Regions from separate parts of the Cytobacillus sp. Hz8 genome, predicted to be linked through region 3. Evidence: riboswitches for the same ligand, from Rfam matches in the RefSeq annotation. Region 3 holds a riboswitch; each other region holds the start of a gene.

The links. A riboswitch is a leader RNA that binds a small molecule or an ion and turns the genes downstream of it on or off. The one in region 3 is predicted to bind S-adenosylmethionine.
Region 1: another riboswitch for S-adenosylmethionine. It lies ahead of ACE38V_RS09985 (methionine biosynthesis PLP-dependent protein); the one in region 3 lies ahead of ACE38V_RS11955 (methionine ABC transporter ATP-binding protein).
Region 2: another riboswitch for S-adenosylmethionine. It lies ahead of ACE38V_RS05020 (YezD family protein); the one in region 3 lies ahead of ACE38V_RS11955 (methionine ABC transporter ATP-binding protein).
Region 4: another riboswitch for S-adenosylmethionine. It lies ahead of metK (methionine adenosyltransferase); the one in region 3 lies ahead of ACE38V_RS11955 (methionine ABC transporter ATP-binding protein).

The regions. Positions count from the first base shown of each region.
Region 1 covers NZ_JBHKFI010000006.1:129,938-133,487, reverse strand. The annotation lists gene metC (cystathionine beta-lyase) at 1-1,047, opposite strand, end outside; gene ACE38V_RS09985 (methionine biosynthesis PLP-dependent protein) at 1,044-2,156, opposite strand; SAM riboswitch class I at 2,338-2,460, opposite strand; gene ACE38V_RS09980 (H-type small acid-soluble spore protein) at 2,580-2,771, opposite strand; gene ACE38V_RS09975 (hypothetical protein) at 2,945-3,184, shown strand; gene ACE38V_RS09970 (2-oxoglutarate dehydrogenase E1 component) at 3,508-3,550, shown strand, end outside.
Region 2 covers NZ_JBHKFI010000002.1:383,486-387,035, reverse strand. The annotation lists gene ACE38V_RS05030 (sulfate permease) at 1-603, opposite strand, end outside; gene ACE38V_RS05025 (phosphoadenylyl-sulfate reductase) at 661-1,359, opposite strand; gene ACE38V_RS05020 (YezD family protein) at 1,488-1,643, opposite strand; SAM riboswitch class I at 1,740-1,852, opposite strand; gene ACE38V_RS05015 (bifunctional 5,10-methylenetetrahydrofolate dehydrogenase/5,10-methenyltetrahydrofolate cyclohydrolase) at 2,042-2,884, opposite strand; ZMP/ZTP riboswitch at 2,927-3,010, opposite strand; gene ku (non-homologous end joining protein Ku) at 3,544-3,550, opposite strand, start outside.
Region 3 covers NZ_JBHKFI010000008.1:128,344-131,893, reverse strand. The annotation lists gene ACE38V_RS11965 (MetQ/NlpA family ABC transporter substrate-binding protein) at 1-489, opposite strand, end outside; gene ACE38V_RS11960 (methionine ABC transporter permease) at 501-1,169, opposite strand; gene ACE38V_RS11955 (methionine ABC transporter ATP-binding protein) at 1,162-2,187, opposite strand; SAM riboswitch class I at 2,412-2,523, opposite strand; gene ACE38V_RS11950 (O-acetylhomoserine aminocarboxypropyltransferase/cysteine synthase family protein) at 2,678-3,550, opposite strand, start outside.
Region 4 covers NZ_JBHKFI010000009.1:23,346-26,895, forward strand. The annotation lists gene pckA (phosphoenolpyruvate carboxykinase (ATP)) at 1-1,308, opposite strand, end outside; SAM riboswitch class I at 1,699-1,890, shown strand; gene metK (methionine adenosyltransferase) at 2,172-3,374, shown strand.

The sequences.
Region 1 (3,550 bases), on a different contig from region 3:
TTCCGGCATTGCGGCATGCGACATTTTTGCCGGATAGGAAAGAATCGTCTCTACAGCACCCAAGCTTACTGCAAAAACGGGAATTGCGACATTTTTAACAAAAGATCTGAGAACGTCTTCGTTTTCAAATTCAAAGGAGAGAACTGCTCCTGCACTTTTTGCTTGCTCCTTTTGTAGGGCAAAATGAGGATGTGATTCTAAACCAGGATAGTGCACTTCTTTTACTAATGGATGTAAATTCAGATAGGCTGCTATTTTGCTAGCAGCAGAGCTTGATTGTTGCAAGCGGACAGCAAGCGTTTTAATTCCTCGTAAAACAAGCCAACAATCCTGAACCCCGAGAACAGCGCCAAATGAATTTTGTAAAGAACCGAGTCGGTTAGCTAGTTCTTCATCTTTAACGACAGCAAGCCCGGCAACGACATCGCTGTGGCCAGATAAAAACTTCGTAGCACTGTGCAGAACAATATCTGCCCCTAAATTCAATGGTTTTTGTAGAGCAGGTGTTAAAAAGGTATTGTCAACAAATGTATAGGCACCGTGCTGTTTTGCTAAATTACTAATGGCATTAATATCGGTCACCTTTAATAATGGGTTGGAAGGGGTTTCGACATACAGCACTTTTGTATTTGGTTGTATCGCTTTTTCAACCTCTTTTAAATCAGTCATATCAACAAAGGTATGACTAATTCCAAGACGATTTAAAACTTGGGTCACCATTCGGTACGTTCCGCCGTAAACGTCTTCAGTTATCACCACATGATCTCCTTGAGATAGGAGAAGAAAAGCGGTTGAGATGGCAGCCATTCCTGATGAAAAAGCAAAACCTTTTAAACCATCTTCTAATTCTGCAATGACATCCTCCAAAGCCTCACGGGTAGGATTTAAGCTTCTGCTATAATCATATTTTCCAAAATGGTCAATATCCGATTGATGAAAGGTAGTGGCGTGCTGAATCGGAACACTGACTGCGCCGTTTGTCGGATCGAATTTATGGCGATTATGCAATAGCTTTGTATCAAAACTGTAACAATCACTCTCAATCATAATGAAACCTCCTGATCTACTTTTGCAAAAGCATTTTCTAAATCATTAATCAAATCTTCTGAATCTTCAATTCCTACCGAAAAACGCAGTAAACAATTATCAACACCTGTTTCAAGCCGAATATTTTCGGGAATATCTGCATGTGTTTGCGTTGCTGGGTAGGTGATAAAGCTTTCCACCCCTCCTAAGCTTTCAGCAAAGGTGATAAGGGATAGGTTCTGTAAAAAAGAATCCACCCAGCCTTCTTCCTTAATACGAAAAGAAAGCATTCCTCCTTTTCCTGGGTAGAGGACATCTGTTACTGTAGGATGTGTTTGCAAATAATGGACGATTGCTTTTGCATTTTCCTCATGCTTAGCCATTCGTAAGGAGAGGGTTTTCATTCCTCGGATGAGGAGCCAAGAATCAAACGGGCTTAATACGGCACCAGCAGAATTATGATGAAGGGAAATGGATTCACAAAGTTTTCTTCCTTTTGCAACAATTAAGCCTGCAAGAACATCATTATGCCCACCTAAGTATTTCGTCGCACTATGAATGACAATATCGGCACCAAGTGCAATCGGTTTTTGTAGAATAGGGGTATAAAAAGTATTGTCAACGATTAACAAAATCCCATGTTCTTTAGCTAATTGTGAAACCTCTGTGATATCCGTTTGTTCCATAAGAGGATTTGTAGGTGTTTCAAGAAATATCGCTTTCGTATTTTGGTTGATGGTTTTTTCAATATTTTCTATCATGCTGGTATTTACATAGTGGGAATGAAGCCCCCATTTTGTAAAGCCTTGCTCTAATATCCGGTATGTGCCACCATATAAATCCTTAGAGACTATCCATTCATCACCTGTTTTGAATAGGGAGAGGACAGTCAAAATGGCAGCCATACCGGAGCTACAGGCAAATCCCTGATCTCCTTCTTCGAGATCAGCAATGGCTTTTTCCACAATTTCACGTGTGGGATTCCCTGTTCTTGTGTAGTCATAACCTGTTGAACGTCCAATTCCTTCATGCCGAAAAGCTGTTGAAAAATATACTGGTGGATTAACAGTGCCAGTTGCCTTATCACTTCGATTTCCAATTTGTGCAAGCTTTGTTTGAATTCCTACCATTTTGTATTCACTCCTAAATAAAGTTAAATTAGAAAAAAGGGAGACATAAGAGAAGTTAAAAATATGGGCCTAACTTCCAGAGTTTATTTTATAGAAAAGAAGTGGAACTATTGACATAGAATCGTAAATAAAAAAAGTCTTCTATAAGAAGAAGACTTTTACGAATTTCTGGTAGCCGTTCTTCTTATCTGTCAAGTTATCAAAAACTTGCTGGAATTAGCACCTTTTCAAAGTAATTTACATCATTACCCTGAAGGTTGCTGAGGCTTCATTGGGCCATACCCTCTACCTCTCTTGATAAGAAAATCATTTTATGAATTTATTACACTTTACACCACTGAAGTGTTAAATGTCAATGTCTTTTAGAATATTCTTTTTATTAGCAATTGCTTGGATAAACCTATCACGTATGAAAAAATATTTTCAAACCTCTTCAATTAGATTTAAAACAGGTACATCCCATTCGTCAAAAGGATTGGTTCTAGAATAAATCCTGGCCATCTTCGTTTTTTCATCTACATTCTGAATGATGACCATATTCCCCTCATACGAAACATGATGGATTTCTGCACTTTCTAATATTTCCTTTGCTCTTCCCACATTCACGATTTTCATTCCTCCTAGAATAGTATCCAATCATAATGTATCTTGGATTTCCTTTTTTTATTCACAAAAGAAAATAGTGGTATGCCTGTCGAATATTTTTCAAAAGATTCTAAAAATTGCCAAACAAAAATAAAATAAAATCGATATAATAGAAATAGGGAAACTTTATTGGAGGGAAAGGTATGCAAGAAATTATGAGTTGTCATCATCGCTTTTCGACATACGATAATAACTTTGCTTACACAACTGAGGACGGGATTGAAGTTTATGTAGTGGAAAGTGATTGGCAAAAATGCTCAACTTGTGGACATGTTGATTTTCCAATCTCCTCAATGGAAACAACGAAAATCAATCTTCAGGAAAAACGCAACTATCCTCATTCTCCAAAAGAAAATTATGTTCATATCATTGACCTATTCTAACGAAGCCGAATTTTCGGCTTATTTTTTTGCTCCTTATTTTTTATGAAACGAAAGAGAGCGAAATATTGATACATAGTAGTGCATAAATAAATTTTATTAATATAAGTTATTTAGTTAATGACTAAACTCATATTTTTCACTATTTAAATGAGTAAAATCTTTGTAGTCCTATTGACAACGTGTTAAAATGTCATTGGAAACGGTTTATCCTCTGAAAAATTTTACTATTCAATTTATTGGGTGGATTTTAGTTCCGTTTTTTGGGGGAAAAGGCTTAATTTACAATTTATTATCTAAGGATAAGATTTTTGGGGGTATTTTTCATGGAGAATCCTAAATCTAGTGAAGGTCCAGATTGGCAGGGGT
Region 2 (3,550 bases), on a different contig from region 3:
AGCCCCAAGCGCAACAAAGAATCCACCTATCCATGTCCCCTTTCCTACAGAAAGCAGCCCAGCTGCAACCGATGGTCCAACAGCATTCGCAACATTGTTCATTCCTGCTGAAAAGGCTTCAAAAAAACCGGAAACAATTAATACATAGGTAAGGATATGATGCTCCGTCTGAAGCCCCTTGTTTTGAAAAAAGTATAGCCCCTTCCCCATTATGTAAGTGATTATAAATGCCGTTACTGGAACAAGAACCCAGAACATCATAATCGTTAAAAGCGAATGAACAAACAAGACCTTATAAGCAACCCCTACACCAACAACCGCTCCAACCGTCACTTCACTTGTTGATAGTGGAATTCCAATCAGATTTGCCAAAAACAAGGAACAAGTGGCTGATAAAAGAATGATGATAACCACCTTTGCCGTAATCATTTCCTGTGGAATGATGCCAGAACTAATGGTTTTAACGACCTCGCCACCGCCAATAACTGCACCAGTAAAAACCCCAATAGAGCAGATGATTAAAGCTATGCGAGCCTTTTTAATAGCACCAGAGCCATAAGCAACTCCCATTGATGCAGCTGCACCACTCGCACCAATATTCATTGCAAAAAACAAGCTAATAAGGATAGCACAAATATTAAACAAATCCAGTCTCCTCTCCTAGTGAAGACCGCACTCTGTCTTCCCTTTTCCTTTCCATCTTCCAGAGCGTAAATCCTCTTCATTAAAAACGGGTGCAGTACAATGAGTACAGCCTATGCTTGGGTAGCCACGGTCATGCAAAGGATTGTATGGAAGCTGTTGCTTATAAACATAGCGCCATACTTCCTTCCACGACCAATGGATAAGCGGACATATTTTAATCGATTGAAATTTAGGATCAAGATTAATAAACTCAACATTTTTTCTCGTTTCCGATTGTTCTCTTCGTAATCCAGAAATCCAAGATTTTGCATCAGTTAATGTTTCCCTTAACGAAGCGAGCTTGCGAATTCGACAACAGAGATCAGGGTTCGATTCCCATAACCTATCCCCATACTGTTCCACTTGATCTTGCAGGGTTAGTTTTGGTCTTTTCATTTCGATTTTTAATTGCGGGTATTTTTCCTTTACTCTTTCAATCGTTTCATAGGTTTCCTTAAAATGAACATCGGTATCAAGAAAAATAATTTTTGCATCCGGTTTTACCTTTGAAATTAAATCAATTAATACAATTCCCTCGATTCCAAAGCTGCACGCGTATACAATATCCTCTCCGTAATGCTTATATGCCCAGTCGAGAACATTTAGAGCACCTTTATAAGTTTCATCCACTTCAAAATCCCTGATCGGTTTTATCCAATCATTATAAGTCAGCATTTTCATCATCTCCTCAAAAATCAATTTCTCCCTAAATTTTAGAAATAAAAAGAGACGTCCTAATGAATAAGAAGATTTTTTGTCTCTTATCATTAGGACGCCTCTAGTTTTCTAGTCAGCATCCATGTTTATTTCAGCCTTACTTTCTCATTTCTTTCAATTTGGATCACTTTGCCGTCTTGGATTATGAGTGTAATAGAGCCATGCCCCATCGAATGGAGCATTTCTCTTAACTTTGGAATCACTTGATCCAATTGATCGATTTTTCCCTCATTTTTTGCCACTCGATTTCCTCCTACCTATACTTTCACTGGGCAAACTTTAAGGCAATCGCACCTGAATAAAAAAATCCTCCCATTAGGAAAGATTAGTAGGTATGTACCTTATCTTTCAAAATGAAATTACATTTTGCTGGAGTTAGCACCTTGCATTAATAAGCCTGTAGGTTGCCGGGTTTCATAGGGCCAGTTCCCTCCACCACTCTGGATAAGTAATATTATTTTATTATTCTAAATAATAACATATTTTTTTCTGAAGTCAACCCTAGTATTTCGATAGGAATTTAATTTTTTAAATTTAATCATTGAAAATAGCTGTACCTCCTCTAAATGGGTGTAGTTAAGTGACAAAAAAACACCCTTCTGCTTTTTTATCGCAAAAGGATGCTAAGAAGTTTCATATTCTATATTTGAAGTGTTCTTTCAGCTGAATCTACCGTATGCTTTAATAACATCGAAATGGTTACAGGACCTACACCACCTGGTACAGGTGTAATGGCGGATGCTTTTTCGAAGCATGAATCATAATCGACATCACCAATATTGCCTTCGTTATAGCCGGCATCGAGTACAACCGTTCCTTCTTTTAACCATTCCCCTTTAACAAAATTAGGCTTTCCAACAGCGGCTACGACAATATCTGCCATTTTTAAAATCTCTGGTAGATTTTTTGTATAAGAATGACAGGTTGTCACCGTTGCATTTTCATTAAGTAATAAAGCTGACACTGGCTTTCCTAGGATCGGACTTCTGCCAATAACTACTGCATGTTTGCCGCTAACCGAAATATCATAGTGTTCTAAAATCTTCATAATAGCGGCTGGTGTGCAAGATGGGAAAATGCCAAATCCAAGCGCAGTTTGTCCGTAACCCCAACTTGTTACACCATCTACATCCTTTTCAAGGGCAATCGCTTCAAATGCCTTCCGTTCATCAATATGACCTGGAACCGGGTGTTGTAGGAGAATTCCATGTACATTTTTATCCTCATTTAGCCCATAAATAGCATCCAATAATTGCTCTGTTGTCGTTTCTGCTGGTAAATGAATTTTTTGTGAATCAATCCCCAATCGTGCACATGCATTTCCTTTCATTCTCACATAAGTTGCTGATGATGGATCATCACCAACTAAGATCGTGACTAAAGAAGGCGTTACACCTTGTTCTTTAAGTTTGAAAATTCTCTCTTTTAATCTTTCTTTTACCGCATTTGCTACTTTGTTTCCATCTAATATCAATTTTTCCATATCTTTCACTCCCCGGAATTGGTTGAAAGAGAATAACAAACTATTCTCTGCCCAGACGACCGGCTATTTCTTTTTCGCAGCTCCCTTATGGTTGATTCCACATCGTCGTCAGTCACTGCGAACCTTCATTTTTTTTATATTCAAATAATAGCATAGAGCACATATATTTCAAACTAATATTATCAAATTGTTCGTGTTTCACTATTAAAAAAGGCTGACAATTATATCAGCAGCAAATGCTTAGATACAATCCATCAGCCTAAATCAAGTATTTGGATATGTTTTTCATTCACATGTATAACCTAAAACAACGAAAGCCCTACCTCTCTTCCGTCTTTACGGCTCCTCGACCGCGCCTACAAGAATCAGGTTCCTTAATAGTTTCTGGGAATAATGACTTTAAAGATACTGGAGTAGTGATACGTGTAAGAAGAGGTTTGTTACAAAAGTGGGTTAAAAATCTCTGGAAACACAAAACCTAAACAATCTTTAAGTGTTCAACTATTTACTTTGTTAAAAATAATTTAACATCCAAACACAAGGTATTAATTATATAACATTTTGTCGTTATCGTCAACATGAAAACCGAATGAACAATAATAATCTGCCAAACAGTACATCAAACGAACAATTTCATGTTCTGCTTGGCGATATGGAGTTCAAGCC
Region 3 (3,550 bases):
CACACCGTCTTTTAGCTTAATAAGTCCTTTGCTTTCAAGCAAGGTTAAAATACGGCCATGGTCTGCAACTGAATTACTCATAATAATTTTTGCCCCAGTTGGAAGATCATCTAATGATTTATACTTTTTAGAATAAATTCCGATTGGCTCAATATGAATACCACCGGCATTGACAAAGTCATAACCATTTTCAGCAATTTGTCCTTCTAAATAAGGAATGTGTTGGAAATAGTTTGCATCTAATTCTTTAGACTCTAAAGCTTGGTTTGGCAAAATATAATCTTGGAATTTTTTAATTTCTAAATCAATTCCTTTTTCCTTTAAAATTGGTTTTGCTTTTTCCAAAATTTCAGCATGAGGAACGTTTGAAGCGCCAACAACTAATTTCTTTAACTCTTTTCCGCCATCTGCTTTATCGTCAGATGTACCGCAAGCTGCTGCAACAAGGGCAACCGCAAGAACTAAAATAAGACTAAACCATTTTTTCATGTTTGACTCCCCTATCTTTTATCTAATTTTGATGTTATATAATCTCCAATGAATTGGATAATGAAAACAATAATCAGAATGACAATCGTTGCCATTAAGGTAACGTCATTTCGGCTTCTTTGAAACCCTTCTAGATAAGCTAGGTTTCCCAAGCCACCAGCACCAATTACTCCGGCCATCGCCGTGTAGCCAACTAAAGCAATGGCGGTAACCGTAATGCCTGAAATAAGAGCTGGCATTGATTCTGGTAAAAGAACCTTCCATATAATAGTGCTTGTTTTTGCACCCATGGATCTTGCTGCTTCAATAACCCCTTTATCAATTTCTCTTAAACCAATTTCCACCATTCTGGCATAGAACGGTGCTGCTCCAATAATTAAGGCTGGTAAGGCAGCATTGGCACCAATCATGGTTCCGAGTAAAAGCTTGGTGAACGGAATAAGTAAAACTATCAAAATAATAAAGGGAATTGATCTAAAAATATTGACAATGGCACTAATGAATTTATTAATCGTTATATTTTGCCAGATATTCCCTTTTGACGTTAGAAAAAGTAATAATCCTAAGATAATTCCTAAGATAAAAGTAACTAATACAGAGATCCCTGCCATGTATAGGGTTTCCACGGTAGCTGACCACATCGCTTGCCAGTCAACATTCGGAAAGAATTTCTCAAGCATTTGTCATCACCTCCACTCCCACTTGTTGAGAACGAATGTAATCAATTGCCTTCGTGATTTCTTCCTTATCTCCATCTAAATGGATATATAATGTACCATAAGAACCACTTTGTGTTTGCGAAATTTTCCCTTGAAGAATATTCACCGTCAGATTGTAGTGGCGAATAATATTGGTAATCAATGGTTGCTCTGCCGATTCCCCTATAAAGCCAAGCTGAATAACTTTACCATGAGGGTAGTTGACCAATAGGTGATCAATGGTTTCCTTTGTTTCTTCAGGTTCTGTCACCTGTTGAACGAAGCGCTTTGTTATCGATTGCTGTGGATTTTTAAATACATCCAAAACGGAACCGATTTCCACAATTTTTCCTTCCTCCATCACGGCCACACGATGACAAATCTTGCGAATAACATGCATCTCATGAGTAATAAGAACAATAGTTAGTCCTAAGCGTTTATTTATATCTACGAGGAGATCTAAAATCGAATCTGTTGTCTGTGGGTCTAAAGCAGAAGTCGCCTCATCACATAAAAGAACTTTAGGATTATTGGCTAGGGCTCTTGCAATCCCCACTCTTTGCTTTTGTCCACCACTTAATTGAGAAGGATAAGAATTCTCTCTACCTTCTAAGCCAACTAGCTTAATTAGCTCATCAACTCTTTTTTTTCGTTCAGCCTTTGAAACACCTGCAATTTCTAATGGAAAAGCAATATTTTCTCTTACAGTCCGAGACCATAGCAGATTAAAATGCTGGAATATCATGCTGATTTCCTGTCTTGCTTTTCTTAAGGCACTTCCCTTAATTTTGGAAATGAGTTTATCTGCAACCGTAACGGTCCCTTCAGTTGGTATTTCTAATCCATTGAGCATGCGAATTAGCGTACTTTTTCCTGCCCCACTATAGCCAATTACACCAAAGATCTCTCCACTATTGACTTCTAGGTTGACATCTTCTACAGCTGTAATACTACTATTTTTTGAAGAATAAATCTTTTTTACATTGCTTATTGTGATCAATGAAATCACCCCTTTATTTCCGATATTTCTGATAAAAATAGATTGATTAATAGTTATAAAGATTGTGAGCACCGTATTTAAATTTCCCAAAACGGATTTATCATCCAATTTCAATCCATTACTTTGTTTTATCTGGCTTTCGTTAATAGATTTACTTTTCCCTTATAACTAATAAAAAAACCTTTCTGCACAGATAAGCAGAAAGGCATTCATTCATGTCCTTTCTCTTATCTACCAAAACAATCATTGTTCTGTGTGAATTGGCACCATTTCAATAATCATATTGACGGTTGCCGGGTTTCATCGGGCACATCCCTCCACCTCTCTTGATAAGAGTGAATCTCATCTATATTCAATTAAGTTCTATTTCAGAAAAGTTCATAAAATTGTTACGAGACTTATCGTATCACGGAAATAAAAGGGTGTCAATGACAATTCAACTGTTTTATACTGGTAAATTCCCTAATAATTATTATATCAATATTAAAGATTAAGCCTTTGCTGCGAGACTTGTAATCCCTGTTGCCGCCCCAATCGCTTGCTCTAAATCCTCAATGAGATCGTCTGCATTTTCAATACCAATAGAAAGGCGAATGAGATCCTCAGGTACTCCTGCAGCGGCTAATCCTTCTGCATCTAATTGTTGATGAGTCGTACTTGCTGGATGTATAACAAGACTTTTTGCATCACCGACGTTCGCCACATGAGCCCATAATTCTAGATGATTAATAAATGCAGCCCCTGCTTCTCTGCCCCCTGCAATTCCAAAAACAACAACAGATCCAGCACCTTTAGGAAAATATTTATCTACAAGAACTTTATCGGAACTTGTTTCAAGGCCAGGGTAGATGATCCATGTTACTGCTGGATGTTTTTGTAAGTAATCCACAATGATCTTCGTGTTTGCGACATGTTCCTTCATTCTTACATGTAGAGTCTCTAATCCAAGGGTAAATTGAAAGGCATTTTGTGGACTCAAGGTTGGTCCAAAATCACGAAGAAGCTGAACTCTTGCTTTTGTAATATAGGCCACCGCTCCTAATGCTTCGCTATAAACAATATCGTGGTAGCTTGGGTCTGGTTCAGTAAATCCAGGGAATTTAGGTGAATTCCAATCAAACTTTCCTCCATCTACAATTACGCCACCAAGAGTGGTTCCATTTCCTAACAACCATTTTGTTGCTGAGTGTACAACAATATCAGCTCCAAATTCGATTGGTCTGCATAAGTACGGAGTTGCAAAAGTATTATCAACAATCAGTGGAATACCTGCTTCATGAGCAATATTCGCTACACCTTCAATATCAAGAACTTTTAAACTTGGATTACCAATCGTTTCAGCATAAATGGCCTTCGTCTTATC
Region 4 (3,550 bases), on a different contig from region 3:
TCCAACACCATATTCTCCGCCTGTCCAGCCCGTATTAACAAGATATACTTTTGCATGATGCTCATCAATTTTATTACCAAGCATTTCAGCATAACGAGTTGCTGGGAGTGGTAGGAATGGTGAGCCATAGCATGTAGAGAAAGTAGCTTCAGGTGTTGTTACTCCACGTTCCGTTCCTGCAAGCTTAGAAGTGTAGCCACTTAAGAAATGGTACATAGCTTGTTCTTTCGTTAATTTAGAGATTGGAGGGAGAACTCCAAAGGCATCAGCTGTTAAAAAGACAATAGTATTTGGATGACCCGCAACACTTGGATCAACGATATTTCCAATTGCCTGAATTGGATAAGCGACACGAGTATTTTCTGTTAGTGTGCTATCATCAAAATCGGCTACGCGAGATTCTGTATTAATGATGACGTTTTCTAAAACGGAACCAAAACGAATAGCATCGAAGATTTGTGGTTCTTTTTCACGAGATAGATTGATGCATTTTGCATAGCAGCCGCCCTCGATATTAAACACGCCATTAGATGACCAGCCATGTTCATCATCCCCAATCAATCGGCGATTTGGATCTGTTGATAAAGTGGTTTTACCTGTGCCGGATAAACCAAAGAATAAAGCGACATCGCCTTCTCGTCCAACATTTGCAGAGCAATGCATAGAAAGTACCCCACGTTCAGGTAGGAGATAGTTCATCACTGAGAAAATACATTTTTTCATTTCACCAGCATATTCGGTACCACCGATGATGACCGTACGGCGTTCGAAAGAAATCATAATAAAGGTTTCTGATTTCGTGCCATCAACTTGAGGATCAGCCTTAAAGTTTGGTGCTGTAATAACCGTAAATTCTGGAGTATGTGTCAACAATTCTTCTTCTGTTGGGCGAATAAATAATTGATGAACAAATAGATTATGCCAAGCATATTCATTAATGACTTGAATTGGAAGTTGGAATTCTTTATCAGCACCTGCAAAGCCTTTAAAGACAAACACCTCTTCCTTCGTTTTTAAGTAATTAATGACTTTATTATAAAGGCGATCAAATACCTCTTCAGATACAGGTTGGTTTACACTTCCCCAATCCACTTTATCTTTTACAGAAGGTTCCTCAACAATAAATTTATCTTTAGGAGAGCGCCCTGTATATTTTCCAGTAGTAGCACAAATGGCTCCTGTTGATGATAATGATCCCTCTTTTCGGCTTAAAACTTTTTCCACTAATTGTGGAACGGATAACTGAATCTGAATGTTACTCCCCTTTAACAATTCATTTAATTGGTTAGATAATTTGACTGAATTCATATGATGAATACCTTCCTTTTCCATTTATTTGAAAGTGAATGCATCTCGTAAATAGTATAACACATTTAAACAAATAATCTATACTAATTTATTGAACTTTTCGTGTATTGTTACAAAATTGTAACAATTTGTTTTGTTTAAAATATTTAAAAAAATAACCCTTTTTTCACGTTTTTTAAACTGATAATCAAAACTAACTTTTTTAAGGAAAAATGAATTATTTTAAAGGGAGAACTAGTTATATCAAGGCCTGAGGAGGTTTACTTTCATTTAACATTGAAGATTTAAAGCGAAACTCTTAAAAAGGAGATAATCAATCTGTTTTTTTATTAAGAAATTCATTGACATAGCTTATTACAATAGGATATCATTTTGAATTGAACGGATACTCTCTTATCCTGAGCTGGTGGAGGGACAGGCCCAATGAAACCCAGCAACCTGCTTAACGATTAAATTGTCCAAAAATGATACTGAACCTTTTGTTTACGGGATGAAAAATGTGTAAATGAATCGTTATTTTTTAGGGCATTTTAAGCAAAGGTGCTAACCTGAGGCAAGGATTCAGTCCTTGAACGATAAGAGTGAAAGGCGCAAATCACTTTGCTTTCAAACCTTTCCTCAATATGGGAAGGTTTTTTATATTGCATTTGAAACGCGATCTTTTAACAACTAAATGGGAGTTCCTTATTCATATAAGGTAGAATGGGTATACATCAGGCATACTGGAATAGTCCTATCCATTTCTTATGATTCGATAATAAAAACTCCCTGTTTATTCCATACTACTTAGGGAATGAGTACCGTATCAAAGAAAGAAAGAGCGGATGAAAGGCTCTATTTTTGATAAATAAGGAGGAAATCAGATGTCAACAAAACGTCGTTTGTTTACTTCTGAATCAGTTACTGAAGGTCATCCGGATAAAATCTGTGACCAAATTTCTGATGCGATTTTAGATGCGATTTTAGCGAAGGATGCAAATGCTCGTGTCGCTGCTGAAACATCTGTTACAACTGGTTTAGTACTAGTTGCAGGTGAAATTACAACCTCTACATATGTAGATATCCCCAAAATTGTTCGTGAAACAATCAAAGAGATTGGTTATACTCGTGCAAAATATGGTTTTGACTCTGAAACTTGTGCGGTCCTTACCTCTATTGATGAACAATCACCTGATATTGCCATGGGAGTGGATAAAGCTTTAGAAGCTCGTGAAGGTCAAATGACAGATGAGGAAATCGAAGCGATTGGCGCTGGAGACCAAGGATTAATGTTTGGTTTTGCATGTAATGAAACAAAAGAGCTTATGCCAATTCCAATTTCCCTTGCTCACAAATTATCTCATCGTTTAACTGAGGTTCGTAAAGATGATATTCTTCCATATTTACGTCCTGATGGAAAAACACAAGTGACAGTTGAGTATGATGAAAATAACAAACCAGTTCGAATCGATACAATTGTTATTTCTACTCAGCATCATCCTGAAATTAGTTTAGAACAAATTCAACGCAATATTAAAGAACATGTCATCAATCCTGTCGTTCCAAAAGAACTCATTGATGAAAATACAAAATACTTCATTAACCCGACTGGTCGTTTTGTCATTGGTGGACCTCAAGGAGATGCTGGCTTAACAGGACGCAAAATCATAGTTGATACATACGGTGGTTATGCTCGTCATGGCGGTGGCGCATTCTCTGGTAAGGATCCAACAAAAGTAGACCGCTCAGCTGCGTATGCTGCACGTTATGTTGCGAAAAACATCGTAGCTGCTGGACTTGCTGATAAGGTTGAGGTTCAACTTGCTTATGCCATTGGGGTTGCGAAGCCTGTATCGATTTCAATTGATACATTTGGAACGGGTAAAGTAACGGAAGATGTATTAATTGATGTGGTAAACAAAAACTTTGATCTTCGCCCAGCTGGAATTATCAAGATGCTAGATTTACGCAGACCAATTTATAAGCAAACTGCTGCATATGGTCATTTCGGACGTCATGATCTTGATCTACCTTGGGAAAGAACAGATAAAGCCGATGCGTTAAAAGCACAAGCATTAAATCAATAATTTCCTATAATATTAATGGGAGTTACAGAATCGTGTAACTCCCATTTTCCTTTTTCGTCTAAAATATGACAAAAGGTTTATTTTTCAAAAGAATTGGTTATATCCCATAATAATTCCATTAATTTTCCACTGTCTTTTCTGCATTCCTAGTGCCATTTTAAAATAAATAGTGGTAG